Regions from separate parts of the Caulobacter sp. SSI4214 genome, predicted to be linked through region 2. Evidence: predicted binding sites of a transcription regulator. Region 2 holds the regulator's gene; each other region holds the start of a gene.
What was found. Region 2 encodes LexA, which represses DNA repair genes until DNA is damaged. Its sites were predicted from a motif close to ATGTTCNCNANNTGTTCT; they were not measured.
Positions count from the first base shown of each region.

Region 1: FCU40_RS07015 (ImuA family protein) is a predicted target of LexA. The motif match lies at 6,619-6,636, and genes of this name have one in related genera.
Region 3: ssb (single-stranded DNA-binding protein) is a predicted target of LexA. The motif match lies at 4,479-4,496, and genes of this name have one in related genera.
Region 4: FCU40_RS19810 (DUF72 domain-containing protein) is a predicted target of LexA. The motif match lies at 4,324-4,341, and genes of this name have one in related genera.

Region 1 is NZ_SZWJ01000016.1:33,762-41,567, reverse strand. It holds gene FCU40_RS07030 (EAL domain-containing protein) at 1-1,109, shown strand, start outside; gene FCU40_RS07025 (error-prone DNA polymerase) at 1,130-4,402, opposite strand; gene FCU40_RS07020 (DNA polymerase Y family protein) at 4,399-5,919, opposite strand; gene FCU40_RS07015 (ImuA family protein) at 5,834-6,586, opposite strand; gene FCU40_RS07010 (PIN domain-containing protein) at 6,725-7,303, opposite strand; gene FCU40_RS07005 (DNA-binding protein) at 7,293-7,739, opposite strand.
Region 2 is NZ_SZWJ01000075.1:5,814-13,619, forward strand. It holds gene FCU40_RS17650 (ComEC/Rec2 family competence protein) at 1-886, shown strand, start outside; gene FCU40_RS17655 (isocitrate lyase/phosphoenolpyruvate mutase family protein) at 933-1,700, shown strand; gene lexA (transcriptional repressor LexA) at 1,756-2,466, opposite strand; gene FCU40_RS17665 (lysophospholipid acyltransferase family protein) at 2,583-3,191, opposite strand; gene trpC (indole-3-glycerol phosphate synthase TrpC) at 3,230-4,018, opposite strand; gene trpD (anthranilate phosphoribosyltransferase) at 4,015-5,043, opposite strand; gene FCU40_RS17680 (aminodeoxychorismate/anthranilate synthase component II) at 5,058-5,654, opposite strand; gene FCU40_RS17685 (hypothetical protein) at 5,870-6,079, shown strand; gene trpE (anthranilate synthase component I) at 6,120-7,670, opposite strand; gene FCU40_RS17695 (peptidylprolyl isomerase) at 7,670-7,806, opposite strand, start outside.
Region 3 is NZ_SZWJ01000020.1:13,329-21,134, forward strand. It holds gene ppdK (pyruvate, phosphate dikinase) at 1-1,304, opposite strand, end outside; gene FCU40_RS08310 (GNAT family N-acetyltransferase) at 1,624-2,172, shown strand; one part of gene FCU40_RS08315 (IS5 family transposase) at 2,169-2,617, opposite strand; one part of gene FCU40_RS08315 (IS5 family transposase) at 2,617-2,938, opposite strand; gene FCU40_RS08320 (helix-turn-helix transcriptional regulator) at 3,069-3,281, opposite strand; gene FCU40_RS08325 (hypothetical protein) at 3,274-3,690, opposite strand; gene ssb (single-stranded DNA-binding protein) at 3,884-4,396, opposite strand; gene FCU40_RS08335 (hypothetical protein) at 4,555-4,953, opposite strand; gene FCU40_RS08340 (hypothetical protein) at 4,971-5,663, opposite strand; gene FCU40_RS08345 (hypothetical protein) at 5,735-7,806, opposite strand, start outside.
Region 4 is NZ_SZWJ01000099.1:600-8,405, reverse strand. It holds gene FCU40_RS19825 (threonine/serine dehydratase) at 1-758, shown strand, start outside; gene FCU40_RS19820 (M28 family metallopeptidase) at 891-2,564, shown strand; gene FCU40_RS19815 (L-serine ammonia-lyase) at 2,758-4,146, shown strand; gene FCU40_RS19810 (DUF72 domain-containing protein) at 4,348-5,097, shown strand; gene FCU40_RS19805 (dipeptide epimerase) at 5,158-6,159, opposite strand; gene didA (DNA damage-induced SOS-independent cell division inhibitor A) at 6,206-6,412, opposite strand; gene FCU40_RS19795 (polyhydroxyalkanoic acid system family protein) at 6,528-6,836, shown strand; gene FCU40_RS19790 (DUF983 domain-containing protein) at 6,896-7,306, opposite strand; partial or broken gene FCU40_RS19785 (PLP-dependent aminotransferase family protein) at 7,357-7,806, shown strand, end outside.

The DNA of each region.
Region 1 (7,806 bases), on a different contig from region 2:
TTCAGAACCCCGGCTCGCTCGCCGATCTGAATGCGGCGGCGGAACGCGTGCTGATAGAATTGGAGCGCAGCGCCGATTGCGAGGGGCATGCCGTGGCGCCTCGTGCGACGATCGGCGGCGCCGTTCTGGGTGTCTCCGAACGGAGTGCCATGGCGGTCAACGAGGCCGCGGATTTCGCGCTCTATCACGCCAAGGAGACCGGGCGCGGCGGCTTCGTACGCTACTGGCCGGGAATCGGCACGCGGATCACGCGGCGCCGGGACGCGATACGCGATGTGGCCGATGCGCTCGCCGATGATCGCATGGAAACGCATTACCAACCGATCGTCGGTCTCGATACGGGCGAGATCGTCGGGCTCGAGGCGCTCTGCCGCATGCGCACCGTGACGGGTGAACTCGTCAGTGCCCTAGCTTTTCGGGAAGCGACCAGCGACGCCCATATCGCTGCGGAGCTTACGCAACGTGTTGCGGTGACGGTTGCGCGGGACATCGCCTTCTGGCGGGATCGGGGTCTACTCGTCCAGCAGGTCGGCCTCAATGTTTCGACCGCCGATTTCTATACGGGCAGCCTGGCTCAAAAACTCGAAGATGCCTTCGGTCGCGCTGGCGTCCCGCTCGGTGGTTTGATCGTCGAAGTGAGCGAGGACGCATGTATCGGCCGAAGTGATCGCGTCGTAGCACGGGAGATAGAGGCATTGCGTGCCGCCGGCGTCCGCGTCGCGCTCGATGACTTTGGAACCGGACATGCGTCGCTGACGCATCTGCTGAACGTCCCGGTAGACATCATCAAGATCGATCAGGCTTTCATTGGTCGTTTATGGCCGGACGATCCAAGCATGGTGATCGTCGAGGGGCTCATCGATATCGCGCGGCAGCTCGGCATTGAGATCGTGGCCGAGGGGATCGAAACAGAAGTTCAGGCGAGCCAGCTTTGGTCGATGGGCTGCAAAGTCGGGCAAGGCTTTGCGTTTGCCCGTGCGGCAGACCGCGACACGACGTCAGCCTTGCTACGTCGCCATGCGAGCGGCCGTGAAGGTGCGACGCCGATCTTCGCCCAAAGTCCGATGGAGGGTTCGACCAGTCGTGTCCGAAGAGTGCGCAGCGCTTGAGCGCAGTGGCTCGGCGCACCCTAGCGGAAATCGCGCGTTTTGACTTTGATAGTGTCGATGTGAAGGTCGGGGATATAAATATCGCGGGTCCGAAGTCCCTTTGGCGGTAGGCCGCGCGGGTCTGGGCTTGCCGAGCCGTGATGGAATTCGTCGCCGCGCCCATGTGGTAGTGGAAAGGCCGTGTCGCGCTCGCCGACGCTTGCCAGCTCGACGGAAAGATCTGTCAGACGCTGCGCAACGAGATGAACCACTTCGCCTTCGCGCTGAACGCGCCCGCGCACGGCGATCATGCCGGCCGACAGGATGGTGCGGCGGTTCTGCTCGAAGACCTTGGGCCAGACCACGAGGTTGGCGATTCCGCTCTCGTCTTCGAGCGTGATGAACATGACGCCCTTGGCGCTACCAGGCCGCTGTCTCACTAACACGATGCCGGCTGCCTCTAGCCATCGGCCGTCTTTGGCGTCCATCGCCTCTTGGCAAGTGACCATGCGGCGACGGCACAGCTCCCGGCGCAGGAACGAGACCGGATGGTCCCGCAGCGACAGGCTGACATGTCGGTAGTCCTCTACGACTTCACCGCCCGCCGTCATGGGGCGCAGGATGACGGCCGGCTCGGTGACCTCCGGCACGATCTCCATCTCTCGGGCCGACGCGGCGGCGAAGAGCGGGAGCGGTTCATCGCGCAGAGCCTTGATCGCCCATAGCGCCTCGCGGCGTGCCAGGCCGAAGGGCGGTCGAAATCCGTCCGCTTCGGCGATCAGCGTGAGCGCCGCGACGGGGATGCCGGCACGGCGCCATAGATCGTCTACCGAGCCGAAGGGCTGATCCGCCCTGGCCGTGACGATCGCCGCGGCGTGGGCATTGGCGAGGCCTTTGACCATGCGCAAGCCCAGGCGAATGGCGAACCGCTCTTCGCTGCCGGGGGGCTCGAGCGTGCAGTCCCATCGGGATGCGTTGGCGCAGACCGGACGGATTTCGACGCCATGATCACGCGCGTCACGCACGATCTGCGCAGGCGCGTAGAAGCCCATGGGCTGACTATTCAGCAGCGCGGCGCAGAACACTTCGGGATGCCAACATTTGAGCCAGGCCGAGGCGTAGGCGATCAGCGCAAAGGAGGCTGCGTGGCTTTCTGGAAATCCGTAGGAGCCGAAGCCTTCAAGCTGCTTGAAGGTCTGCTCGGCGAAAGCGGCCTCGTAGCCGTTGGCAACCATGCCGGCGATCAGCTTGTCGCGGAAGTGCGAAACACCGCCCGTGAACTTGAAGGTGGCCATCGACTTGCGGAGCATGTCGGCCTCACCGGGGGTGAAGCCGGCGCATTCGATGGCGACGCGCATCGCCTGTTCTTGAAAGAGCGGCACGCCGAGCGTCTTGCCCAGCACCTTTTCCAGCTCGGGCTTCGGGTAGTGGACGGCCTCCAGTCCCTCCCGGCGACGAAGATAGGGGTGCACCATGTCGCCCTGGATCGGACCCGGCCTGACGATCGCGACCTGCACGACGAGGTCGTAATAGGTGCGCGGCTTCAGCCGCGGCAGCATCGACATCTGCGCCCGGCTCTCGATCTGGAAAGTCCCGAGCGTGTCCGCCTTGCGGATCATCGCGTAGGTGCGCGGGTCCTCGGCCGGGATGGAGGCGAGGTCGAGATTGATCCCCTTATGCTCGGCCAGAAGGTCCAGACCCTTCTTCATGCAGGTCAACATCCCAAGCGCCAGGACGTCGACCTTCATGAACTTCAGCGCATCGATGTCGTCCTTGTCCCACTCGATCACCTGCCGATCGACCATTGCGGCTGGCTCGATCGGCACGAGGTCGTCGAGCCTGTCGTGGGTCAGCACGAACCCGCCGGGATGCTGGCTGAGATGCCGCGGCGCGCCCATGAGCTGCCGGGCGAGGTCGAGCGTCAGGCGAAGGCGGCGGTCGGCGAGATTGAGGTTCAGTTCCTCGACCTGCTTTGGTTCGACGCCTTCCTCCGACCAGGCCCATACTTGAGACGACAATGTGCCGATCAGGTCTTCAGGCAGGCCTAGCGCCTTGCCGACATCCCGCAGCGCGCCCTTGGTGCGATAGCGGATGACGGTCGAGCAGAGCGCGGCGTGGTCACGGCCGTAGGTGTCGAACACCCACTGCATGACGATCTCGCGCCGCTCATGCTCGAAATCCACATCAATGTCGGGCGGCTCGCGCCGCTCCTCGCTGACGAAGCGCTCGAACAGCAGATCGTTGCGGCCCGGGTCGATCGACGTGATGCCGAGGACGTAGCACACCGCAGAGTTGGCGGCCGACCCGCGCCCTTGGCAGAGGATGTCCTTCGAACGGGCGAAGCGGACGATCGAGTTCACGGTCAGGAAGTACGGCGCGTAGTCGAGCTTCTCGATGAGCCGCAGCTCATGCTGAAGCGCGGCAGTCACACTGCCGGGCACGCCCTCCGGGTAACGCTCGGCTGCGCCCTCCCAGGTGAGCTTCGCCAGCGTCTCCTGCGGCGTAAGAGCGGGATCATCGCGCTCCTCGGGATATTGGTAGGCCAGCTCATCGAGGCTGAAGCGGCAGCGGTCGGCGATCTGCAAGCCTCGGGCAAGCGCCTCGGGGTAGCGGCCGAAGAGACGGTGCATTTCCTCGGGCGGCTTGATGTAGCGGTCGGCATGGCGTTCGCGACGATCGCCGATCGTATCGATCGTGAGGTTGTGCCGGATGCAGGTGACGACGTCCTGAAGGATGCGACGGGCGGGCTCGTGGAAGAGGACGTCGTTCGTCACCACGGTCGCGACCCGGATTTGGGCGGCGAGGTTCGAGAGTTCGTGCAGGCGGAGCTGGTCGTTCGGCCGGCGACGCAATGTCAGAGCGATGTAGGCCTGGTCGCCGAACGCATCGCGCAGGCGGCGCAGCCGAAATCCGCATTCATCGTCGGCAAGGTCCGGCACGAGGATGGCGATCAGGCCTTCGCCGTAGGCGACGAGATCAGCCCATTCGAGGACGCACTTAGCCTTTCCGCCGCGCCGCTTGCCGAGCGACAGTAGGCGGCAGAGACGGGAATAGGCAGGTCGGTCGGTCGGATAGACCAGCACTGACATACCGTCGGCGAGGTCGAGGCGGCAGCCGACAATCAGGCGGACGCCTGTGGTCTTCGCCGCCTCGTGGGCCCGGACGATGCCGGCGAGCGAATTCCGGTCCACCACGGCCAGCGCTTCGATCCCGGCGAACGCGGCCTGGGCGAACAGCTCCTCACAGGACGACGCCCCCCGCAGAAAGCTGAAATGCGAGGTGACCTGAAGCTCGGCGTAGCGGGGCTCGCTCATCCGAAGACTCCGTGGATGAACCAGCGGTGCGAGCCTGTGGCGGTGTCCTCGCCGTCGCCGGCGCGGAACAGCCAGTAGCGTTCGCCGGCGTCGTCCTCAACCCGGAAGTAGTCGCGGACGGCGGCCAGCTCGGCGTCACGCTTCCACCATTCGCCGAACACGCGCTCCGGGCCGTCGCCGCGTCGAAGGCGGCGGCGAATTCCGTGCCAGGTGAACGAGACCGGCGGATGATCAGGGAGCAACGCGACGGTCTCGACCGGCTCGGGCGTCGGCAGTAGGCGCGAGGGCCTCGGCCAATGGCCGGGCCAGCCCACTCCCGTCTCGGCCGCCATCGCCGGGATACGACAGACAGACCGCTCCGGAACGTCGCTGGCGACCGGGGCAAGCCGATAGAGGGCACGTTCGCCAACGCGGTTCATCAGGGTGTCAATGAGATCGGAGACGTCGGGGGCGCTCTCCTCAACCAAAGAACTGACGATCTGTCTGCGCACAAGCGGCTCGGCGACGCTCGCGGCGAGGGTCATCACCTCGATGCCGAAGCCGGGCGAGATGGTCTCGATCTTGTCGCACAGGAGGCGCGTCAGCCGCTTCGCGTCGCGGACCGGTGTGGCCATGCCGACCCGCACGGCCTGGGCCCGGCTGTCGACGCGGTGGCAGATGAGATCGAGCCTGCGTGCGCCTAGGCCGCCTTCCTCCAGTCGCTCGCAAAGCTGGCTGACGAGCTTGCCGATGTAGCGGGCGATGGTCTCGGCCGCGCCGATCGGTTCAGCGAAGGCGCGGCGCACCTCGATGAGATCGGCAGGCCGGACCGGCTCGATGAGTTCGGCCGCAGTGCCCAAGGCCTGGTCCAAGCGTCGGCCGAGTTCCGGGCCGAAGCGCAAGGTGAGCGGCGCGCGCGGCTGCGCCAGAAGATCGCCGACCGTTCTAAAGCCGAGTGTGCGCAACGCCGCAGTGGTCGCGGCTGGAATGCGCAACGCCTCAAGCGGTAACCGCTCCAAGACGGACGGGCCGTGACCCTCCGGCGCGATGACGGCAGGCTGCGCCACGAACCGGGCCAGCGCATGGGCTGCTCCCCAGGTGTCGGCGATCGCGCCTCTCGCGGTGATCCCGGACATGGCGAGGCGCCCGATCAGGCCCTCCAGCATGACGGCTTCGCCGCCGTGGAGGTGATCAGCGCCTGTCGAGTCGATGATGAGGCCGTCAGGCGGGTCTGGAGCCACGATAGGCGCATAGCGGAGGAGCCACACCGCGAGGCGTTCAAGGGCCTCGTCGTCGGCTACTGGCTGGGCATCCTGCACGATAAGAGCCGGCACCAGGACCTGTGCCTTAGTGACGGGCATGCCGGCGCGCAGTCCGGCGGCCTGGGCCGCAGCATCCGCCGCCAGCACCACCCGCCTGTTCCCGTCGCGGCCAATCAGGACGAGCGGCGCCTCAGCCGGAGGCGCCGCGTCGCCAGCCTTCCGCCGAAGCCGGTCTGTGGACCAGTTCGGCAGGAAGAGCGAGACGACCCGTGTCATCGCACGCCTCCAACTCGAAATCTGCACTTTCGCCCGCTCGGGCGCGGATGAGTTCAACCAGCCAGCGTGCGCGGCCCACGCCGGGAACGGGTAGCGGCGTTGAGGGCATTACGGAGACGCGCCAGCGCGTCATCGCAGAGGTCGGTTGGCCGAAATCCGTCGCCTCTGTCTGTCGCCGCCAGCGCCGCAAAGCGATCCCGAGCGAGCCGGCGCCTTCGGCCGCCAGTTGCAGGCGTCTTGATGCTGTCATCGAAAGGCGGGCGACCTCGCCGATGACGGCCCCGAGGCCGCCGTGGCGCAATCCTTCTTCCATGCAGGCGAGGACGGTCTTGTCGTCGCCGGCTTCGAGGTAGATCACGCGGTCGCTCGCGAGGCCTGCCTGGGCAATGGCGGGCGCGAATAGGTCAGCGCGCGTGATGCACCAGAGGATTTTGCCTTTGGTGCGGGCGGCGAGGCCCGCGCTGAAGGAAGCCGCTGCGGCTCCGTCGACCGCTCCGTTGCCGCCGCCGGCTATTTCATGCAGCGCGCCGAGGGCAAGGCCGCCGCCCGGGAGTCGCGAATCCACCTCGGTGATTCCGAAAGGAAGGACCGATTTGGCGCGCCGGCTCCGGCCTTCGATCTTCTCGATCTGCGCGCGCAGGGACTCTATGGCGGGCTCGGGTCGCAAGTGCGTTCTTGACCTCCGAAGGCGGTGTAGGCATGTTCGCTATTTGTTCTAATTTTCAGGTCACAGAGTCAAGAATGATTCTGCGGCCTTGCCGGTGCGGCGATAACTCGAAGCGGAACTTCCGAGCCCTGCGGGGGATCAGGCCAGGTGCGATTTGCGGCGCCGCAGGACAGGAGCGAACTCGGCCAGCCCCTGCCGTTCGAGAATGCCTATGAATTCCGCAACGGATGGCGTCGTGCGTCTGAGGTTTTCGCGCGCCCGCGCGATACTATTGAGAAGGGCTTTCGGATAGGCTCGGTGCAGGGCCGAAAGGAAGGCGTCGGGCGACACAGCGGCGATTCCGTGAGGGGCGATCTGCGAAGCGGGGAAATCCTTCAGGTTCCAAGTGACGATCGTCTCGGCACCGCCAGCGATCGCCGCCGCAAGCACATGCCGGTCGTCCGGATCGGGCAAGGAAAGGCTCGGAATCAGGCTCCGATGGTTGGCGACATTGGCGTCAGGCAGGACGGCTTTTATCATGTCGCGGGTGGTCTCGAAGCGCGCGACCGGTGTGCTGGGAGAATTGGCGGCCAGATTGCGTATCCATTCCGCGTGAATGTCGTCGGTCCAGCGCGCGGCGACCAAGCCATCGAAGGCGCACTGGATCAGCACATTGCGCAGATGGAAGGGATAGAGGACGCAGGCGTCGTAGACCGCGATGGGCGGTCTAGAGGCCATGATTGACGACAAGATCCTCTGTGTCCTCGGCCAGTGCGTCCATCGCCTTCTGGCGAGCGTCCAGCGTCTCCTTCAAAGCCAGCACGTCCTTCAGCGATGCCCGGCGGTGCTTTCCGACGTAGCGGAACGGCAGATCGCCGATGTCCATCCGATGGACGACGAGCGGACGCGAGATGCCCAGGATCACCGATGCGTCGGTCGGGCTCAGCTCTTGATCTTCCGTGAGCACAGCGACCCTCTCGCCGTTCAGCAGGCGAGACAGCAGCGTCTCGACGGCGCTGATGGCGGCCGGCGGAAGGGACAGGGTCTGCTCCCGTCCATCGCGACGGCGCACATGCAGCTCCACGTGATCGCCCTCTGCCAAGGTTGGCAGAGGCGTCACAGTCTTGCGGTCGCGGTCGGACAGACCGGCGAACTGAACCACTTGGCTGGCCATGATCGTGTCTCCTGACCAGCCAATATAAGGGTTGCGGGGCTTAACTGCAATAACTGAAAGACACATC
Region 2 (7,806 bases):
CGCCTGGCTGGCGATCAGCGTCGCCGCCAGTTTCGTGGCGGGCTTGGCCACCGGCCCGTTCGCCATGCAGCACTTCAACCGCGTGGCCATCTGGGGATTGCCGGCCAATCTGGCGGTCGAACCCCTGTCGTCGTTCGTCATCATGCCGTTCCTGGCTATCGGAACGGCGCTTGAGCCCCTTGGCCTGGGCGGGCCGTTCCTAGCCGTGGCCGGCTGGGGCATCGACGCGATGGTGGCGGTGGCCAACGCCTTCGCGGGCGTCCATGGCGCGCAGAGGATCGTGGCCAGCGCGCCGCCCCAGGTGCTGGTGGTCGCGTTCCTGGGCCTGATGATGCTGTGCCTCTGGCGCGGACGGCTTCGTTGGATCGGCGCGCCGATGGCGCTGTCGATCGCCCTGTGGCCAAGGCCCGAGCCGCCCGACGCCTGGATCGCCGCCGACGGCGCGACGGCGGCCGTTCGGACCGGGGACGCGGCGGTGCTGCTGCGCACCGACGCCAAGCGGTTCGGCGCCGAGCTTTGGGCGCGGCGCCGCGGTTTGGAGCCGACGACCTGGAGCCTCTATGGGTGCGATCGCCGGGTCTGCGTCCCCGCGACGGGCGCGCCGGTGCGGCTGGCGTTGGCCTGGAGCCGCAAGACGCCGGACGCCGAGACCCTGTCGGGCTTGTGCGCCGCAGCCGAGGTCGTCGTGGTGCGTGGCCCGCGGCCCGAGCGTATTCCGCCGCTGTGCAATGACACCGTGCTGCTGACCGGCGAGGACTTCGCCCAGGGCGGCGCGGCGGAGCTCTACAGGCATCTGGATGGCTGGAGGATCGCCTGGGCCCAGCCCTTGCGGGGCGATCGCCCCTGGAGCCATCTGCTGACAGCCGATGTCACGGGCGACCGTTAAGGCGGGGCGCGAGGCTAACGCGTCCGAAGGGGTATCAAGGAACATCATGTCTAACGATTTCACCGCCCGCCGCGCCGCGTTCCGGGCGCTCCACGCCGAGGGCTGCTTCGCCCTGCCCAATCCCTGGGACGTCGGAAGCGCTCTTCGGTTGGAGAAGATGGGCTTCAAGGCCCTGGCCTCGACCAGCGCGGGCGCGGCCTGGGCCTTGGGCAAGGACGACGGCCGGCTGAGCCGCGACGAGGTGCTGGCGCACCTTCGGACCCTGTGCGCGGCCACGAGTCTACCGGTCAATGCCGACTTCGAGAACGGCTTCTCCGACACCGCCGAAGGGGTTGCGCGAAACGTCGCGTTGGCGATCGAGACCGGCGTCGCGGGGCTCTCGATCGAGGATTGGTCCGGCGAGGCGCTGTACGATCTGCCGACGGCGGTCGAACGCTTGCGAGCCGCGCGGTCGGCCATCGACGCCTCCGGACAGGACGTGATGCTCGTGGGGCGGGCGGAAGGCTATCTGCGAGGTGATCGAGACCTGAACCGGATCCTTGAGCGCCTCAGGGCCTATGCGAAGGCGGGCGCGGACTGCCTCTATGCGCCGGCGGTCGCGGAGGCCGATATGATCCGGGCCATTGTCCAGGCTGTCGCGCCCAAGCCCGTCAACGTCTTGCTTTGGGGACCGGACATGTCGCTTGAGAGCCTGGGCGCCCTGGGCGTGCGTCGCGCCAGCACCGGCGGCGCCTTGGCGGCCGCGGCGTGGGCTGGCTTCGACAGCGCGGCCAGGAGCCTCGCCGAGACCGGGCGGCTGCCGCCACGGCGATAGGGCGACAGCTTCAGGGTGTCCGGTCATCCCCGCACGCGGGGACGACCGCTCGGGATCAGTGATAGCGGCGGATCAGGCCGACCAGCTTGCCCTGCACCTCGACCTGGTCGGGGCCGAAGATGCGCGTTTCGTATTTGGGGTTGGCCGCCTCCAGGGCGATCGAGCCGCCCTTCTTGCGGAGGCGCTTGAGGGTGGCTTCCTCGCCGACCAGAGCCACGACGATCTCGCCGGACGTGGCCGTATCGCCCTTCTTGATGATCACATAGTCGCCGTCGAGGATGCCGGCCTCGATCATCGAGTCCCCTTGGACCTCAAGGACGTAGTGCTCGCCATTGCCGAGCATGGTCTCGGGCACCGGCAGGCGCTCACGCTCGTGCTGGATGGCGTCGATCGGCGTGCCAGCGGCGATGCGACCCAGGATCGGCAAATCGCGGCTGTCGCTCGTCGGTCCCGAGGCGGCCGAGGCTGGCGCGGAGGGCGGCGCGCCGCCGCCCTCGAACACCTGCGGACGGAAGGCGCCGCGGCCTTTCGGCGGGGCGGCCGTCGTGGCTTGCTGCGGCAACTTCACCACCTCCAAGGCCCGAGCGCGGTGGGCGAGGCGGCGGATGAAGCCACGCTCCTCCAGGGCGGTGATCAGGCGGTGAATTCCGGACTTGGACGCCAGATCCAGCGCCTCCTTCATCTCGTCGAACGAAGGGGACACGCCGGTCTCCTTGATCCGCTCGTGGATGAACATGAGCAGTTCGTGCTGCTTGCGGGTGAGCATGGCGACCTCGGCTGGAGCGCGGAACAAACCGCAAACCTTGGAGATGTTCTCTAGGCGTTCTTCCTTAATGTCAAGTTGACGCCGTTCGCGCTGTGTTCAGGCCTGAAAAACAAGGCTCAGGGGGCGTTCGGCGGCGGCGCGGCCGCCGAATCGGTCAGCTCTTCGAACCGCGTGGCCAACTCGGGGAACTTGGGCGTGCAGGTCTCATAGAAACCGGCGATGCGGCGCATGTCGGCCTCGTAATCGCCTGTCGGATAGAGCGCCGGACCCAGACCGACCCGCTTCCGCCGATAGTCCATCATTCCCAGCACGATCGGCACGCCCGCGCCGACGGCGATGTGGTAGAAGCCGGTCTTCCACTGACGCGCCTTGCCGCGCGTGCCCTCCGGCGCGATCGTCAGCATGAATTGGTCGCGCCGGGCGAATTCCTCGATCATCGCCTTGACCATGTCCTTCGAGCGCTCGCGATCCAGCGGAATGCCGCCGAGGTCGCGCATCATCGCGTCGAAGGGCGGTTTGAACAGCGAGGCCTTGCCGATGAAACTGAGATCGAGCCCCAAGGCGTCGGCCGCGCCGACGAAATAGACGAAGTCCCAGTTGCTGGTATGCGGGGCGGCGACGATGACGAACTTGCGGGTCGTCGGCGGCTCGCCCTCGATACGCCAGCCCCGAAGCTTGAAGTGAGCCGAGAGCGCCCATTTCACCACGCGGGCTAGCCAGTTCATGCGGTCTTTTCCAGGCCGAGCCGAGGTTGAGCTCAAACTCAGCCTATCAGGGTTTTCGTGGCGGCCGTCACGTCAGCATGTCGCATCAGACTTTCGCCGACCAGCATGGCCTTGGCGCCCGTCGCCTCCATGCGCGTGACGTCGGCGTGGGTGAAGATGCCGCTTTCGGTGACTAAGAGGGCGTCCTTGGGCGCGAGGACGGATAGGCGCTCGGTTACCGCCAGATCGACGACGAAACTTTTCAGGTCGCGGTTGTTGACGCCCACGAGGTCGGCGCCCAGCCCGACGGCGCGCGCCATCTCGGTCTCGTCGTGAACCTCGACCAGGGCGTCCATGCCCAAGCGCCTGGCTTCGGACATCAGCTCGGCGGCCAGGACGTCGTCGATCATGGCCAGAATCACCAAGATCGCGTCGGCGCCCAGGGCGCGGCTCTCGGCGACCTGCCAGGGATCGACCAGGAAGTCCTTGCGGATGCAGGGCAGGGCGGTCGCCGCGCGCGCGGCCACCAGATAGGCGTCGGCACCCTGGAAGCTGGGGCCATCGGTCAGGATCGACAGGCAGGACGCGCCGCCGGCCTCATAGGCCTTGGCCAGGACCGGCGGATCGAAATCCTCGCGGATCAGGCCCTTGGACGGTGAGGCCTTCTTGATCTCGGCGATCAGCGACAGCTTGCCGGGCGCGTGACGAGCCTCCAGCGCCGCCTTGAAGCCGCGCGGCGTCGACGCGATTTTCGCGGCGGCGTCGACGTCGGCCTGCGAGCGCGCGGCCTTGCGGCTGGCGACGTCCTCACGCTTGTAGGCGGCGATCTTGGCGAGGATGTCGGTCACGCGGGGACTTCCGTGGAGTTGGTGGCGGCCACGAGGCCGGCGAGCGCCGCCTGGGCGCGGCCTTTGTCGATGACATCGCCGGCCAATGCGATGCCTTCGGCCAAGGTCTCGACCTTGTCGGCGACCAGGAACGCGGCGGCGGCGTTCAGCAGGACGATGTCGCGATAGGGACCCTTCTCGCCGTCGAACAGGCGAGTCAGGGCGGCGGCGTTGAAGGCCGGATCGCCCCCGGTGAGATCCGAAAGCGCCGCCCGGGGCAGGCCGACAGCTTCGGGCGTGATTCTGAACAGATGCACGCGGCCGTCGCGCCATTCGGCGACCTCGGTCTCGCCCGTGGTGGTCAGCTCGTCCATGCCGGAGCCATGCACCGACCAGGCGCGCTCCGCGCCCAGAGCCCCCAGGGCCTTGGCGATCGGCTCGACGAAGCGCGGCGCCGAGACGCCGACCACCTGGCGCTTGGCGCCCGCTGGATTGGTCAGTGGGCCCAGCAGGTTGAAGATCGTGCGGAAGCCCAGCTGTTGGCGGATCGGCGAGACGTGCTTCATCGCGCCGTGGTGCGCCTGGGCGAACAGGAAGCAGATGCCGACCTCGTCCAGGGCGCGTCGCTGTTGCTCGCGCGTCGCGTCGATATTGACGCCGAGAGCGGTCAGGACGTCGGCCGTGCCGGACTTGGAGGTAATGGCTCGGTTGCCGTGCTTGGCGACCTTGAGGCCGCCGCCGGCGACCACGAAGCCGACGGCTGTGGAGATGTTCAGGGTGTGCAGGCCATCGCCGCCGGTGCCGCAGACGTCGATGACGTCGTAGGGATGCTCGAGCTGGACGGCGGCGCGGCGCATGGCGCGGGCGCAGGCGGCGATCTCGCCCACCGTCTCGCCGCGCAGGCGCATGGCGGTCACGGCGGCGGCCACCTGGGCGGGCGTCGGCTCGCCCCGCAGGCAGGCGGCGAAGAACACCTCGGCGTCTTCGTCGCCCAGGGTCTGGCCGTCGGCCAGCTTGGCCAACAGCGGCTTGAAAGCGTCGGACATGATGCGACCCGCTCCTAGACCCAGATCGCCGCGTCGCGCGGCACGCCCGCCAGGTCGATGAAGTTGGCCAGCATCTGATGACCGCCCTCGGTGGCGATCGATTCCGGATGGAATTGGACGCCGAACACCGGGCGCGTCCTGTGCTGGACGCCCATGATTTCGCCATCGTCGGTCCAGGCCGTGACTTCCAGCTCGGGCGGCAGGTCTTCCTTGCGGACGGCCAGGCTGTGATAGCGCGTGGCGGTGAACGGGTTGGGCAGGCCCTTGAAGATGCCCTTGTCGTTGTGGCGAACCTTGCTGACCTTGCCGTGCATGACCTGCTTGGCGCGGATCACCTCGCCGCCATAGGCCTGACCGATGGCCTGATGGCCCAGGCAGACGCCCAAGATCGGCAGGTCCTCGGGCGCGCCGCGCAGCAGAGGCAGGCAGATGCCGGCCTGGTCCGGGGCCTTGGGGCCAGGAGACAGCAGCACGGCGGCAGGCTTCAGACCGAGCGCCTCCTGCACCGTCAGGGCGTCGTTGCGGTAGACCTCGGTCTCCGCGCCCAGCTCGTTCAGATAGTGGACGAGATTGTAGGTGAAGCTGTCGTAGTTATCGATGACGAGGATCATGACGCCGCCTTTCGGAGTGCGGTTCTAGAGCAAGCCGCGCGATATAGGAATCGCGTGGTTCGCTCTGTTTTTTGTTTTCGCATCGCTTTCGCGAAAAACCGGCATCCACTTTTCGCCCGATGCTCCAGCCCGCGATGAAGGTTTGTGTAGCGGCATTTTCGCGCGCGGCTTTCAGGGCCGGTTACAGCGGTCGCGAGCTTGCGCATCATGGCGGCATGGACCCGCGTGATTCCGCCCTGGACCCCGTCGCTCTCGCCTATGTTCGCGCTCTGTTGCGTCCGAAGACGCGGAGCGTGAAGCTCGGCGTGGTGCTGACGGCGGCGGCCTTCGCCGCGCTGTGCGCCATCAGCTTCGCCACGGTGATGGTGCTGGCGCCGCCGGCGGTCACGCAACACCTTCCGGACGATCGCCTCGGTGTCCCATGAGCGCCAAACGACCGCCCGCCGCGTCCGCCAGCCCTAAGGCTCAGCTGAATCGCCAGGCTTCCTCGGCGGCGCGCTTGAGGGCGCGGGACTTGTGCAGGGTCTCGTCGTACTCGGCGTCGGGATCGCTGTCGGCGACAATGCCGCCGCCGGCCTGCACGTACATCATGCCATCCTTCACCAGCGCCGTGCGCAGCACGATGCAGGTGTCGACCGAGCCGTCGGCGCCGAAATAGCCCACGGCCCCGGCATAGCCGATGCCGCGCTTCTCGACTTCCAGCTCGTCGATGATCTCCATGGCTCGCACCTTGGGCGCGCCCGACAGGGTGCCGGCGGGGAGGGCCGCCATCAGCACGTCGACCGGATCGACACCCTCGGGCGCGTTGCCCTCGACGTTCGAGACGATGTGCATCACGTGGCTGTAGCGTTCGATCTTGAAGCTCTCGGTCACGCGGACATTGGGCCCCTTGGGGCGTTCGGCCAGTTTCTGCTCGGCGGACGCGTTGCGGCCCTGCTGACGAAGCATGGCCACGCGGCCCACGTCGTTGCGGCCCAGGTCCAGCAGCATCAGGTGTTCGGCGCGCTCCTTGGGATCGGCCAGCAGTTCGGCCTCGAGCGCCGCGTCCTCTTCCGGCGTCGCGCCGCGCGGCCGGGTGCCGGCGATCGGCCGGATGGTGATCTTGCCATCGCGCAGCCGGACCAGGATCTCGGGGCTGGAGCCCACCAGATTGAAGCCGTCCAGGTTCAGGAAGAACAGGAACGGCGACGGGTTGGTGCGGCGCAGCGAGCGATAGAGCGCGAACGGCGGCAGGTCGAACGGGCTGCGGAACCGGTGACTGGCCACGACCTGGAAGATGTCGCCGGCGGCGATGTAGTCCTTGGCCTTGGCCACGACCTCGGCGTAGTCGGCGCGGCTGACCGGCGTCGTGAACTCCATCGGGCCGCGCGGCGTGTGGGGACCTTCCTGGGCCAGCGGCTTGCGCAGGTCGGCCATCACGGCCTCGATCCGCGCCTGGGCGGCGGCGTGGGCCTCCTTGGCCGAGACCCCGGCTCGCGGCCGCACGGCCGTGGTCAGCACGATCTCCTGGGCGATGGCGTCGAAGATCGCCACGATCGACGGCCGGGTCATGATCCCGTCCGGCAGGTCCAGGGTGTCGGTATTGACGTCGGGCAAGCGCTCGACCAGCCGCACGAGGTCATAGCCCAGCGCGCCAAAGACCCCGGCCGTCATCGGCGGCAGGCCCTTAGGAATTTCCATCCGCGAACGGGCCACCAGGTCGCGCAAGCTATCGAGCGCGTCGCCAGGCTGGGGCGTGTAGCGGCCGGCGGCGATGTCGGCGCCCTCGGCGATCTCGGCCTTCTCGCCCCGGCAGCGCCAGACGAGGTCCGGGTTCAGGGTGACGATGGAGTAGCGGCCGCGCCAGGCGCCGCCTTCGACGCTCTCGAACAGAAAGCTATAGGGACGCGCCTGGGCGATCTTCAGATAGGCCGAGACCGGGGTCTCGAGATCGTCGATCAGGCGCGTCCAGACGACCTGCGGCCGTCCAGCCTCATAGGCTTCCGAGAAGGCGTCGAACGCGGGCTCCAAACTCATTACTCGGCTTTCTTTCCGGCCTTGCCGCCCTGCGCCTTGGCCAGGGCGTCGGTGTCGACGCCGATGGCCTGGCGCGCCAGCGTCAGATTGCTCTTGGTCTTCAACTGGACCTTGGCGGCGTTGCGCGCCGCGTCGC
Region 3 (7,806 bases), on a different contig from region 2:
TCGGCGGCGTCGCTGTCGAAGACGATCTTGCCGGTCGCCGCGCCGGGCGAGGCCGGCAGGCCGACGGCGATGACGTCGCGGTGCGCGGTCGGGTCGATGGTCGGGTGCAGCAGCTGGTCCAGCGAGGCCGGCTCGACGCGGCCCACGGCCTCTTCCTTCGAAATCACGCCCTCGGCCGCCATGTCGACCGCGACCTTCAGCGCGGCCTTGGCCGTGCGCTTCCCGTTGCGGGTCTGCAGCATGTAGAGCTTGCCCTGCTCCACCGTGAACTCGATGTCCTGCATGTCGCGATAGTGACGCTCCAACGTCTCCACCACCGACTTGAACTGGGCGAACACCTCGGGCATCGCCTCTTCCATAGAGGGGGCGGTGTCGCCCATTTCCTCGCGGGCGGCCTTGGTCAGGGACTGCGGCGTGCGGATGCCGGCCACCACGTCCTCGCCCTGGGCGTTGATCAGAAACTCGCCGTACAGGCGGTTGTCGCCGTTCGATGGGTTACGGGTGAAGGCGACGCCCGTGGCCGAGGTGTCGCCCATGTTGCCGAACACCATCGACTGGACGTTCACGGCCGTACCCCAGCTTTCCGGGATGTCGTGCATCCGGCGATAGAACTTGGCGCGATCGTTCATCCAGCTGGCGAACACGGCGCCTACAGCGCCCCAGAGCTGCTCCTGGGCGTCTTGCGGGAACGGCTTTCCCAACTGATCGCGGACGGCGGCCTTGTAGTCCTTGATCACCGCGGCCCAGTCGTCGGCGGTCAGGCCGGTGTCGACATGGACGTCCAGGCGATCCTTATGGTCGTCGAGGATTTCCTCGAACATGTGGTGCTCGAGATTGAGCACGACGTTCGAATACATCTGGATGAAACGGCGATAGCTGTCATAGGCGAAACGGCGGTCGCCGGACAGCTTGGCCAAACCTTCGACGGTCTCGTCGTTCAGACCCAGATTCAGGACCGTGTCCATCATGCCCGGCATCGAGGCCCGCGCGCCGGAGCGCACCGACACCAGCAGCGGGTTCGTCACATCGCCGAACGTCTTGCCGGTGATCTCCTCGATCTTGGCCAGACCGGTCTTCACCTGCTCGGCCAGCTCGGCCGGGTACTGCTTGCCGTTGGCGTAATAGTGGACGCAGGCCTCGGTCGTGATCGTGAATCCCGGCGGCACCGGCAAGCCCAAAGCGGACATCTCGGCCAGATTGGCGCCCTTGCCCCCCAGGAGGTTTTTCATGGAGGCGTCGCCGTCGGCGCCGCCTCCCCCAAATGCGTAAACCCACCGGGCCTTGGTCAACGTCTCAACCGGCATATGATCTCACCCTGCGATAAGTGAATAAGGCCGCGTCTCTCTGTTGGAGACGTCTCGCCCTGGAACAAGCGCTGCTCGTCGTGTCCCGCAGTGCAATATCCGGGCGTTTCACTAGCACCTCGCCCAAGAACGCGTCCACTGGCGGTTGGCGTTCCAGGCGATTAGACGAGAATTCGGCAAATAATTCCAATGACAACGTTGTCCCGTTGGCCGTGCTCGCGAGCATCCCGTCAAATGCGCCTCGAATCCTCGACTTCAGAGGGGTACGGACGATCAGGACCCCTTGTCCCCGCGTCGCGGAAGGCCTTTTCTGAAGCCCATGTCGCCCGTCATCGCCCGACTCGAACCGTCTCGAAACGACGCGGACCCGACCCTGGCGGACGCTTTGGCGGACCTCCACACCCGGAGCCGCCAGATCGCCTACCGCGGACTTTATGGCGACGCGTTCCTCGACCACGAGCTGGCCGCGGTCTCGCGAGCCTCCTGGCGGGCGCGGTTCGAGAACCACGACCCGTCTCGCGACCTGATCCTGGCGGCGATCGAGAACGGCGCGCCGGTCGGCCTGGCCTACGCCTCGTTCCGGCTCAATCCGGCGGTCGGCCTCCTGCTGGATAACCTGCACGTCGCGCCCGAGCGCAAGGGCGACGGCCTCGGCTCGGCGCTCCTGGCCGGCGTGGCGCGGTGGCTGATCGAGGATCATGCCAGCGCGCCGCTGCACCTGGAGGTCTATGCGCCCAACGCCTCGGCCCTCGGCTTCTACGAGCGCAAGGGCGGCGTGGCGGTCGCGCGCTATCGGGAAACGGTCCCCGGCGGACGCGAGACGGACGTGGTGCGATACCGGTGGGAGCGGCCAGCGTCGCTCCTCTAGGCCATGGACTCATTAAATCGCAACCAGATGCGGATTGAGGCGAGCTTGACGCTGGCGAGATAGTTGTCGGCGCGCTTGTCGTATCGTGTTGCGACGGCTCGGAAGTGCTTGAGCTTGTTGAAGAAGCGCTCGACGAGGTTTCGGTAGCGGTAGAGGAAGCCGCTGAAGGCGGGGACGTTCTTGCGGTTGGGCATGGGCTTGACGTTGGCCCAGGCGCCTCGACTGGCGAGATCTTGGCGCAGGGCGTCGCTGTCATAGGCGCGGTCGGCCAGCAGGATCTGGCCGGACCGGATGGCCGACAGCATGTCGGCGGCGCTGCGACCGTCGTGGGCCTGGCCTTCGGTGAGCTTGAGGGCGATGGGCAGCCCTTCGGCGTCGACCAGAGCGTGGATCTTGGTGGTCAGCCCACCGCGCGAGCGACCCATGCAACGGGATCGGTCGTCTTTTTTTGGGCGTTGGCGGCGTGCTGATGCACGCGGATCGACGAGCTGTCGATCATCTGGATGTCGCCATCATAAGCCTTTGACACCGCTTCAAGAAGTCGGTCCCAGACCCCGGCCTTGCGCCAGCGGTTGAAGCGGTTCACGCACGTCGTGTGCGGGCCATAGCGCTCGGGGATGTCCGCCCAGGGCGCGCCCGTGCGCAGTCTCCAGAAGATGCCGTTCAGCACCCGCCGATCATCCACCCGAGGAACCCCGCGCGGCTTGTTGGGCAACAAAGGCTCGATCACCGACCACTCGAAATCCGTCAGGTCAAACCGCGCCATTCAAACCTCCTGTCCTAGGAGAATTGAATCAGCCACAAGCCGTCTTGGGAATCCCGCTTATGGGTCTGTGGCCTAGGAGGATATCGCCCCCTTCAATCCATCGAAAAACGCCGACGGCTTTTGGAAAGCCCTATTCGGTCCATTGGAAGACTTCTTCGAGAGACTTTCCGAGCACCCTCGCTATCCGAAAAGCCGCTTCGAGGGACGGGGAATATTTACCCTGTTCGATCGCGGCAATGGTCTGGCGCGTCACGCCGATGCGCTCACCCAATTCCGCCTGTGTCATCTCGCCGGCGAGGAAGCGAAGCGTTCGGAGCTGGTTGGTGATCTTACCCTCAACCATTCCAGCCTCGCCGATAGCTGACGACCACGACGCCGTACCTGACAACCTCGGCGACGACCAACGCGAGCAGGGCCGCATTACTGATCCGCCATCCCTGTTCGCTGAACGGCATAACGACTCCGACCATGATCATGCCGATCAGCAACACGAAATAGGCGATACGGGCGCTGCGCCGATCGATCGCGCGGTCCCGCTCGTCGGCTCGGGCTTGGGCTTCCTTGCCGGCCCGCGCGGCGAGAACGATGCTTCCGACGATCATTACAACCGCCTGCGCGATCGCCACGCCACCAAACAGGAGCAACATGGCGAGCATGGATCGCCGCTCCCCCGCGACTAGGGCGAAATAGACGCCATAGGCGACAACCATCACCGACAAGGCCAACCACGCCTGCTTCTCACGCCACGCCATGGCGATCCTCCACGTCAATTATCTACGACTCAATGTTATTTATACATAACATTGAGTCAATGAAATTTGACGCATGGGGCGGGTTCGCGCCAAAACGAAAGCGGCGGGCGACCGTTTCCGGATCGCCCGCCGCTCGCCCCCGTGGAGCGCCGATGTCGGCTTTCGTTAGTCGCCAACCGGCCGTCCACTGTCTCTAGAACGGGATTTCGTCGTCCAGATCGGCCGAGAAGCTCTCGCGCGGGCCGCTGGGCTGGCTGCGTTGACCGCCGCCGAAGCTGGAGCCGCCACCGCCGCCGGAATAACCGCCGCCATAGCTGTCGTCGCCGCCGCCCGACGACATGCCAGAGCTATCCCCGCGCCCGCCCAGCATGGTCAGTTCGCCGCGGAACTTCTGCAGGACGATCTCGGTGGAGTACTTCTCGACGCCCGAATTGTCGGTCCATTTGCGGGTCTGGATCGCGCCCTCGATATAGACCGTCGAGCCCTTGCGCAGGTACTGCTCGGCGACCTTCACCAGGTTGTCGTTGAAGATCACGACCCGGTGCCATTCGGTCCTTTCCTTGCGCTCGCCGCTGTTGCGGTCGCGCCAGGTTTCCGAGGTGGCGATGCGAAGATTGGCGACGCGGTCGCCCGAACCGAGGCTGCGGATCTCGGGATCGGCCCCGAGATTGCCCACCAGAATGACCTTGTTGACGCTGCCCGCCATCGACTGACCTTGCTCTCGCCCGGCGACCCTCGCGCCGGAATCCGAGCATGACGTTAACGAGACGCTAAGGCGGAAGCAAGTTTTGTTCTTGTAACGTTCTTGTGGGCAAGCAAGACGGCTGTGGACGGACGATGAGGCCGCCCTTCTCGGGCGCCCGCCTACTCGGCGGGAACCCGACGGATGGCGCCCGGAACCGCTAGGCGTCCATCGCCGGTCCGGACCAGCGACATGTAGCGCGGCCCTTCAAAGGTCTGGCCGACGTAGATGCCTTCCTTCTCGATGAAGATGAAGGAGCCCTGATAGGCGCCGACCATGCTCTTGTTGTTCGACTGCCCCAGGCGCACGAAGCGGATGCGCATCCCTTCGAGGGTCGCGGCGCATTCCTCGAGCTGCGGCACGTTGTGGGCCACCGGGTTGAAGCGAAGCGACTTGTCCTTGTTCGCCGCCACCTGGAAGCAGACGCCGGTCTCGAACGGCGCCTTGGTCTCTTTTTGGCAGCCGGCCAGGGCGAGACCCGAGGCGGCGAGGACGATGGCGGCGAGGACGGTCTTTTTCATGGATTACACTTATAAACCTATCCGGCGTTGGGGATAGTGCAGTTGGTCGATTGTTCGAACGCGGCATGGAAGCTGCGGTTGTCGGACGAGATCTCGACGCGGCCGGGCACCAGGCGCAGCGTCTGCTCGCCCCAGCGGCCGTAGGTGGCGCCGCCGGGCTTCTCGCAGCGACCGTTGAAGAGCTGCTGGGCGCAGGCGTTCAAGGTGATGTCGCCCGGCAGCCGTCGCCACTCCGCGCCGGAGTAGCGCCAGCAGCCCCCCAGGGGCGCGTTGGCCGAAGCGCTGGTCGGCGCGACGGGCGCGCCGGCGGGCTGCGTGGGAGTCGCCGGAACGGACGGAGTCGCGGCGGGCGGCGGCGGAAGCGGCGTCAGGAGGGTGCCGGCCTGGTCGGCGGCGGCCAGAGCCCCGGTTTCATCCACGCCGACGTCGAGACCGCCGGTCGCCACGCCGTTCTTCTTGGCGCATTGGGCCAGCGTGATCTCGCCCACGAAATTGCCGCCCACGAAGCAGCGCAACGGCCGGGCCGGGTCCAGCTTGGTGTCGTCGGCGCGCCCGGTCTCGACGATCAGGCCGCCGCGCGAGGCCGGCGGCTCCTCGGTCGGCTTCTTGTCGTGACCCGCCATGAGCGCCACGGCGATGCCCAGGCCGGCCAACAAGGCCAGACCGGCGCCGCCGCCAAGGATGATGCGTCGATCTTTGAGAAAATCCATGTCCACTGGCTACGACGCGTCGATGACGCTTTCAAGCGCGAGCGTCCGCTAAGCCGGCTCGGGTCGCTGGTTCAGCCGCCGCCGGTCAGACGATCCAGGGCGGCTTGGTAGTTGGCGATCTGGTTGGTCAGATAGGCCGGCACCGTGCCGCCGGTCTTGCCCGACGTCGGCGAGTTGCCGCTGCTGTCCAGCCCCAGGGCCGTGTTCGAAACGTCGCGATAGGCCGTGCGGATCTGCGACATGGCCCGGGTGATCACCAGGGTGGCGTTCTTGCGGCCCGCGTCGGTGGTCAGGTCCAGCTCGGGCGTCAATTGCAGGCCATAGGCGGGCCCGCCGCCGTCCGCGGAGACGGTCTTGCCATTGCTATCGGTCTTGGTGGCGCGCACCACGCCGCCGGCCAGCCCCAGCGACTTCAGGACGTCCGTGCCGCCCTTCCCCGCCACGATCTCGATGGTCGAGCTGTTCGAGGCCGGGCTGATCTTCAGCACGTTGCTGGAGCCGCTGGTCGAGATGTCGACCTTGGCGCGATAGCCGGTGGCCTGCTTGATCTTGTCGGCCAGCGTTTCCAGCGTGTCCTTGGCGTCGATGGTGATCGTCGTCAGCGGTCCGCGCTCTCGCGTCCGGATCTGGAAGGTGTCCCCGGCCCGGGCCGTCGTCGCCGAGGTGATCCGGTCCGACTGGCTGTAATCCATCGTCCCCGTCGGCAAGCCCAGGGCGTCGAGGGCCGAGGCGCCGGACTTGTCGACCGCGACGGAGGTCGGGGTAGCGATGCCGTCCTTGCCCGTCAGCCGCTGGCTCCAGTCGACCGCGCCCGTCCCGACATTGATCTGGGCGACGTAGCCGTCCTTGGTGCCGACCGTCGACTGGCCGTCGAGGTTCGCGCCGGCCGAGCCGACCAGCCAGGCCGTGCCGTTGGAGACGTCGAAACCGGTCACCGTGTCATTGCCGGTCCCGCCGTAATAGGTCAGCGCGTCCGCGCTGGTGTCCCCAAGATCCAGCGCCATGCGGCCGACGAAGGCGTCCGTCCCGCCTTGCGGCGCGGTCGTCGCGCCGCCGATCGACATCAGATTGTTGGCCGTATAGCCGCCGACATAGAGCTGGCCATTGTCGATCTTCAGGCCGACAAGGTCGCCGCCCTTGAGGGAGCCCAGGTCGCGCGTCGCGCCGGCCGTCAGGGTCGCCGACTTGGTATAGGTCACCGCCACGTTCTGCATGGCGCCGTACTGGTCAAGCTGATTGACGTTCTCGGTCACCACGTTGGGCGAAACGTCGAAGCTGCGTAGCTTGGCCTCGCCGTTCTCCTTGGAGCCGACGATGACCTGCGAGCCGTTGACGACGATGTCGGAGACGGAGTCGTTCTCGGTGGTGCCGAACTGCTGGGTGAACAGCGACTTGGGCTGGCCGTTGGCGTCGTTGGCGTAGGCGGTGAGATAGGCGTCCCAGCCGCCGCTGGGGTCGGTGCTGGTCGCGCCCGGCAGGCCGGCCTTGGTGCGACCGCCCACATAGAGCACGCCGTCGGAGCCGAACGCCACCGCCGTGGCCGCGTCGTCATCCAGGCTGCCCCGGCGCACAGTCCATTGTTCGTTGCCGCTGGAATCGTAACGCGTGACGAAGCTATCGCTGGTCGTGCCGGCGTCGCTGCTGTTGATGGGGCCGTTGACCGCGCCGTCCAGGCGACCGGTCACCGAGCCCGCCACGGCCACGCTTCCGTCGTCCGCCACGGCCAGGGACAGGCCGCTGGCGTTGTCGGTCGCGCCTAGGGTGCGGGCGTAAAGCAGATGGCCGGCGCTGTCGTATTTCAGGAGCGCGGTGTCGCTGCTCCCCTTGATCACCTGGCCATTGATGTCGGTCTGGCCGTTCACCGGCGTGGCTACGTCGGCCAGCATATAGACCGAGCCGTCAGCGCCGGTCACCGACTTGTGGACCGTCGAAATCGTGCCCTGCAGGGTCTCGGTGAAGACCTTGCCGCCCGGTGCGCCCGCCCCCGCGCCCCCGCCAGCGCCGGCGGCGCTGTACTTGGACAGGGTGTTCTCGATGACCCCGTCTTTGGTCAGCGGGTTCTTGTCTGGATCCGGATCGCCCGATTGGGTCGTGACATAGACCGCCGGAGCCGCCGAGGGCGCGCTGAAGGTCAGCTGTTCGG
Region 4 (7,806 bases), on a different contig from region 2:
CCTTCTCGTCGGGCAACCACGCCCAGGGCGTAGCCCTGGCGGCCCGGCTGCTGGACATCCCGGCCCTGATCGTCATGCCGTCCGACGCCCCGAGCGTGAAGGTCGAGGCCACGCGGGGCTTCGGCGCCGAGATCCGCTTCTACGACCGCTTTACCGAGGACCGCGTCGCCATCGCCGACCAGATCGCCGCCGAGCGCGGCTGCACCGTCGTGCCGTCCTACGACGATCCGCACATCATCGCGGGCCAGGGCACGCTGGGGATCGAGATCGTCGAGCAGGCGGCCGCGCGCGGCGCCAAGCTCGACACCCTCGTCTGTTGTGTCGGCGGCGGCGGCCTGATCGCCGGGACGTCGACGGCGGTGAAGGCGCTCTCGCCCGACACGGCGATCTGGGGCGTCGAGCCCGCCGGGTTCGACGAGACCCGTCGTTCTCTGGAAAGCGGCCGGCGCGAGACCATCGACAAGGACGCCCGCTCGTTCTGCGACGCCCTGCTGACCCCGATTCCCGGCGAGATGACCTGGCCGATCAACCAGAAGAACCTCGCCGGCGGCGTCGCCGTCACCGACCCCGAGGTCGCCGAGGCCATGCGCTACGCCTTCTCGGTGCTGAAGCTGGTCGTCGAGCCCGGCGGCTGCGTGGCCCTGGCCGCGGCCCTGGCCGGCAAGATCGACCTGAAGAGCAAGACCGCGGCGATCGTGCTGTCGGGCGGCAATGTCGATCCCGAACTGTTCGCGCGCGTGCTGAAGGGCGAGATCTAGGCTCCAGCTCCTCTAGCCAGACTCTAAATCAAATACTTAGAGCGTGACTCACGCCGAAACCGGTTCTCACTTTCGGCGTCACGCTCTAGGGTCCGCGCCAACGACAAGATTTGCTCCCACATGGGGTCAGAGATGAAACGCCTTCTGCTCGCCACCGCCCTGATCGCGGCGCCCGTTCTGGCGCGTCCCTGTTTCGCGCAAGGAGCCGCCGACGCGCCCAAGATCGACCCCGCCAGGCTGTCGGCCCATATCAAGGTCCTGTCCTCGGACGCCTTCGAGGGGCGCGGCCCCGCCACGGCCGGCGAGACCAAGGCGGTCGGCTACATCATCGGCCAGATGAAGGCGATCGGCCTGACGCCCGCCGGCGACGTCGGGAAGGACGGCAAGCGCGTCTGGACCCAGAACGTGCCGCTGGGCAAGTTCGAGATCGAAGGCCCGGTGACCGCCGGCGTCACGGTCGGCGGCCAGAAGGAAGCCTGGAAGCAAGGCGACCAGATCGCGGTCCGCGCCGCCATGACCAATGTCGACGCCGTGTCGATCAAGGACGCGCCGATCGTCTTCGTCGGCTATGGCGTCAAGGCCCCCGAGCGGAACTGGGACGACTTCAAGGGCATGGACCTGAAGGGCAAGATCCTGGTCGTACTGATCAACGATCCGGACTTCGAGACCGGGGTCGGCGACTTCGGCGGCAAGGCCATGACCTATTATGGCCGCTGGACCTACAAGTACGAGGAAGCCGCCCGCCAGGGCGCCGCCGGCGTGCTGATCGTCCACGAGACGGCCCCGGCCTCGTATGGCTGGGCGACGGTCAAGAACTCCAACACCAACGTGATGTTCGACATCGTCCGCAAGGAGCCGGCCAAGACCCATCCGCAACTCGAGGCCTGGATCCAGCGCGACGTCGCGGTGGACCTGTTCAAGAAGGCCGGCCTCGATTTCGACGCCCTGAAGAAGCAGGCCCAGACCCGCGCGTTCAAGCCGGTGGTCCTGAACGGCGCGACCTTCTCGGCCGACTTCAAGGTCCGCCACCAGGTGATCGTCTCGCACAATGTCGCCGGCCGCATCGTCGGGACCAAGCATCCGAACGAGACCATCATCTACAGCGCCCACTGGGACCACCTTGGCGTCGGCGCGCCGGACGCCAAGGGCGACAGGATCTATAACGGCGCCATCGACAACGCCGACGGCGTCGCGGCCATTCTGGAACTGGCCCGCGCCTTCAAGAGCCGGCCCGCGCCCCAGCGCTCGGTGCTGTTCCTGGCCGTCACCGCCGAGGAAAAGGGCCTGCTGGGCTCGGAATACTACTCGGCCAATCCGCTGTTCCCGCTGGCCACCACGGTCGGCGACATCAATATCGACGCCCTGTCGGCGGCTGGCCCGGCCAAGGACATCGGCACGTCGGGCGACGGCAAGGTCGACCTGCAGGATCTGCTGGTCGCCAAGGCCAAGGCCCACGGCCGCTACTTCACGCCCGACCCGATGCCGCAGGCCGGCCACTTCTATCGCTCGGACCACTTCCCGTTCGCCAAGCGCGGCGTGCCGGCCATCTCGATCGGCTCGGGCGCGGACCTGGTCAAGGGCGGCAAGGAAGCCGGCATGAAGGCCGAGGAAGACTATACCGAGAACCGCTATCACCAGCCCGCCGACGAGTGGAAAGCCGACTGGGACCTGAGCGGCCAAGCCGCCGATATCGGCCTCGCCTACGAGGTCGGCGCCGACCTGGCCAACAGCCGCGCCTGGCCGCAATGGCAGGCGGGCTCGGAGTTCAAGGCCCTGCGCGACAAAACCGCCGCGCAGCGGAAATAGGCCTTTTTCGGGAGGGAGCCAGTCTCCCTTCCGACCTCCCCGGCGAAGACCGGGGCCCAGATTCAGCCTGAGCGGTTTGGGGAAGCGCGCCTTCGGCCCATACCGCTCGGCAAGCGCTCACGGGTTCGATCTGGACCCCGGCCTTCGCCGGGGAGGTCGGATCCAGAAGCCTGAGAGACACCCAGAGTACCGCATGACCGCCTCCGTCTTCGACCTGTTCAAACTCGGCATCGGCCCGTCGAGCAGCCACACCATGGGGCCGATGACGGCGGCGGTGATGTTCGTCGGCCGGCTGCGCGACGCCGGCAAGCTGGCGGCCGTCGCGCGCGTCGAGACCCGGCTCTACGCCTCGCTGGCCTTGACGGGCCGGGGCCACGCCACCGACCGGGCGGTGATCCTGGGCCTGATGGGCTTCGTCCCGGCCGAGCTTGATCCCGACGTCGGCGAAGCGGCCCTGCTGGAGAGCCAGGCCACGCAATCGCTGAACCTGGGCGGCGACCACGCCATCGCGTTCGACGAGGCCAAGGACATCGTCTGGCTGGGCCACGAGCGCCTGCCCCAGCATCCCAACGGCCTGACCTTCACCGCCTTCGACAAGGCCGGCGCGGCCCTGGCCGAGCGCACCTATTTCTCGGTCGGCGGCGGCTTCGTCCGCGACGAGAGCGAGATGGGCCGCAACGCGCCGCCCGAGGAAGGCCCGGCCGTCCCCTTCCCGTTCGAAAGCAGCGCCGACCTGCTGGACCGCGCCGCCGAGGCGAATCTGTCGATCGCCGGCGTCATGGCGGCCAACGAGCGCTCGCGGATGAGCGAGGAGGCGATGAACGCCGGCCTCGACCGCATCTTCGCGGCCATGGAGGCCTGCATCGATCGCGGGATGCGCCAGGACGGCGTCCTGCCCGGCGGCCTGACCGTCAAGCGCCGCGCCCGCCAGATCCACCAGACGATCCAGGGCCGGATGGAGCGCCAGATGAGCGACCCGCTGGCGGCCATGGACTTCGTCAACCTGTGGGCCATGGCGGTCAACGAGGAGAACGCCGCCGGCGGCCGCGTCGTCACCGCCCCGACCAACGGCGCGGCGGGCCTGGTGCCGGCCGTGCTGCGGTTCTTCGTGCGGTTCCACAAGGGCACGCCCGAGCAGGTGCGCACCTTCTTGCTGACCGCCGCCGCGATCGGCGCGCTCTACAAGATGAACGCCTCGATCAGCGGCGCCGAGGTCGGCTGCCAGGGCGAGGTCGGCGTGGCCTGCTCGATGGCCGCCGCCGGCCTGGCCGCCGCCCTGGGCGGGACCAACGCCCAGATCGAGAACGCCGCCGAGATCGGCATGGAGCACAATCTGGGCCTCACCTGCGACCCGATCGGCGGCCTGGTGCAAATCCCCTGCATCGAGCGCAACGCCATGGGCGCCATCAAGGCCATCGACGCCGCGCGCCTCGCCCTGCTGGGCGACGGCCAGCATTCGGTGTCGCTCGACAAGGTCATCGCCACGATGAAGCGCACCGGCGAGGACATGAACGAGATCTACAAGGAGACCTCGATGGGCGGCCTGGCGGTGGGCCTGTCGGTGAACCGGGTGGAGTGCTGAGAGAGGCTAGGTTCCTCCCCCGCGTCGCGGGGGAGGTGGCCCAGAGGGCCGGAGGGGGCTAGCTCGGCCTTAGACGGCGCCCGCCCCCTCAGTCGCTCCGCGACAGCTCCCCCGCGTCGCGGGGGAGCATCTGCTCGGCGCTTGCCGTTCGCGCTCCTTTTGCTACGGTGCGCCACAGGAACATCAAGGGAACATCCGCGCATGGGCAAGATCCGAACCGGCATCGGCGGCTGGACGTTCGAGCCTTGGCGCGGGACGTTCTATCCCGAGGATCTCAAGCAGAAGGACGAGCTGAAATACGCCGCGTCCAAGCTGACCAGCATCGAGATCAACGGCACCTACTATTCGACCTTCAAGCCCAACAGCTGGCAGAAGTGGCGCGACGAGACGCCCGACGACTTCGTGTTTTCGGTCAAGGCCAGCCGGTTCTGCACCAACCGCCGGGTGCTGTCGGAGAACAACGACTCGCTCGAGAAATTCCTGTCCCAGGGCCTGGAAGAGCTTGGCCCCAAGCTTGGCCCGATCAACTGGCAGTTCATGGCGACGAAGAAGTTCGATGCGGCGGATTTCGAGGGTTTCCTGAAATTACTGCCGAAGGACCTGAAGGGCCTGCGGTTGCGCCACGCGCTGGAGGTTCGCAGCCCGACCTTCGCCTGCCAGGAATTCTATGACCTGGCCGCCAAGTACGGCGCGGCCATCGTCTACGCGGTCGACGACGAGGAGCCGACCTGGCCCTGCATCGACCAGCCGACCGCCGACTTCACCTATGCAAGGCTGATGTCGAGCAAGGCCGACGAGCCCACGGGCATGAGCTCGGAGGAGCTGGACGGGGTGGTGACGCAGGCCCGGACCTGGGCCGAACGCGGCGACGTGTTCGCCTACTTCATCGCCGGCGCGAAGGTGCGGAACCCGGCGGCGGCGATGGCGCTGATCGAGAAGCTGGGAAGGTAGGCGCGGTCCTATTCCCCCTCCCCCAAAAGGGGGAGGAAAAAAGAAGCGCAACGTGGCGCCCTACAGCCAAAGCCCCTCGGCTGGCGCCGCGTCGCCCCAGAAGCCCGGTCGCGGCGGCGTGATCCGGCCGCGCGCCACGCGCAGGCCGCCCGGGTGGTCGATCGCCAGCCACCAGGGGCCGTCCAGGTCCGCGAAGTCGCTCGCGCCCGCCAGATGCAGGGCCGGGGCGACGCCGAGCGACGAGGCGACCATGCAGCCGGTCATCAGCTGGAAGCCCAGGCCCTTGGCCGCGCGCAGCATCGACACCGCCTCGGTCAGGCCGCCCGTCTTGTCGAGCTTCAGGTTCACCGCCTGGTAGCGGCCGCGCAGCGCCGCCAGGTCGCCGCCGACATGCACCGACTCGTCGGCGCAGATCGTGAACGGCGGGTCCCAGCCCTCCAGCGCCTGGTCGGCGTCGGCCGGCAGCGGCTGTTCGACCAGGGCGATCGGCAGGTCGGCCAGCAGAGGCTTCAGGTCCTTGAGGATCGCGAAGGTCCAGCCCTCGTTCGGATCGACGATGAAGCGCGAGTCCGGCGCCGCCGCGGCGACGGCGCGCAGGCGCGCGGCGGGGTCCTCGGCCGACAGCTTGATCTTGATCAGCGGCGCGTCGGCGACGGCGCGAGCGGCCTGCGCCATCGCCTCGGGCGTATCCAGGCTGACGGTCACGGCGGTGACCAAGGCGGGCGGAATCGGCAGGACCGTGGCGCTCGCGACGCTGACGCCGGTGCGACGGGCGTTCAGGTCCCACAGCGCCAAGTCGAGGGCGTTGCGGGCCGCGCCGGCGGGCAGGGCGTCGCGGGCGGCCTCGACATCCGCGCTGGCCAAGGCCGGCGCCAGTTGGGCCAGCACGCTCTCGACGGTCTCGCCATAGCGCCCGTAGGGCACGCTCTCGCCCCGTCCGACGACACCGTCGGCCGAGGCCGTCACCTCGACCACGTCGGCGGTCGTCTTGACCCCGCGCGAGATGCGGAACGGGGCCTTCAGCGGGTGGGAGACCGGGCGGGCGGAAACGACGATCGGCATGGGACAGGCATGGCGCCGTTCGCGGCCTCCGACCAGCCCTCCGCGCTCACCAGCCCCAACGGCGGGGAATCGGCGAGTCGGCGCGGCGCTCGGCCATCACCTTCAGCGCCAGGGGTCGGTCGACGACGAACAGGGCCAGCCAGACCAGCAGCACGCCGGCATAGTGGATCGCGCCCAGGACGCCGCCCGGACGGCCCGGACGGGTGAAACGGCGTCGCGCGGCGAAAGGCTGGGTCATGGCGAAGTCGGTCATGTCGGCGTCCTCATCTGATACGGCGACCTTGGCCTTCGCATACGCCAGATTCGGACGTATAGAACCACGGCCGTCGCGGCCGCGTTTCGTCGGGACAGCGCTTCAGGAGGACACCATGGCCAAGACCGTCAGCATCAACATCCCCCACCGCCTGGGCGCGGCCGAAGCCCGCCGCCGGCTGGAAGAGGGTCTGGCGCAGCTGGCCGGACAGATCCCCGGCGGCGACGCCAGCCGCTTCACCCAGAGCTGGGCCGGCGACGTGCTGAACTTCTCGGCCGTGGCCATGGGCCAGACCATCACCGGCGTCGTCCAGGTGCTGGACGATCACGCGCGTCTGGACCTGTCCTTGCCGGGCCTGCTGGGGATGGCGGCCGGCAAGATCAAGGACGAGCTGAACCGTCGCGGACAGGCGCTGCTGACCTGAAGCCCGTCTGGTTTGGATCGAACCATCCAAACCCGATAAGCAGGCTTTAAATCCAACCGTCAGAGCCGCCGGGGGTCGTAGTCGTGGCGGCCCAGGCTCTCGAAGCGGCCTTCCTCGGCCTTGTTGATATATTGCGAGGCGACCAGCCAGGCCTTCACCGGACGCAGCGTCGCCAGGCATCCGATGATCAGGGCCGGGAAGGTGGTGACGAAGTGCACCCAGACCGGCGGCTGGTACATGATCTCCACCCAGGCGAAGACGGCCGTGACCACGATGCCGACGCCGCTCATCACGAAGAAGGCCGGGCCGTCGGCCGGGTCGGCGAAGCCATAGTCCAGGCCGCAACGGTCGCACTTCGGCGCCAGCTTCAGGAAGCCCGCGTACAGCTTGCCCTCGCCGCAGCGCGGGCAGCAGCACTTCAGGCCGGCCTGAATGGGCGTCGGCGAGTCATAGATGTCTTGGTCGGCCATCGGAGGCCCCTTCCTACAATCGCGTTATTGATCCATACATTACGCGAATAATGTATGGATCTCCTTGGATGCCCGCAACTCAGGGATCACCGAATCCGGCCGCCGCGTGGCTGCGCCGCGTCGCTAGCGCCGATGGCCCCGCCTATCGCCGGATCGCCGCCGCCCTGGAGGCCGCCGTGGCCGAGGGCGAGCTGCAGGCCGGCGATCAGATCCCAGCCCAGCGCGAGGTCGCCCGTCTTGTCGGAATCGACTTCACGACCGTCACCCGCGCCTACGCCCTGGCCCGCGAGCGCGGCCTGATCGAGGGCGCGGCCGGGCGGGGCACCTTCATCCGCGCCCGCACCGGCGAGGACGAGGCGGGCCTGGTGGATCTGTCGATGAACCTGCCTCCGCCGCCGGCCGGGCTGAACCTGGCCGCCCTGCTGCGCGAGACGACCGGCGCGATCCTGGCCCGCACCGACCCGGCGACGCTGATGGCCTATCACCCCGGCGCGGGCTCG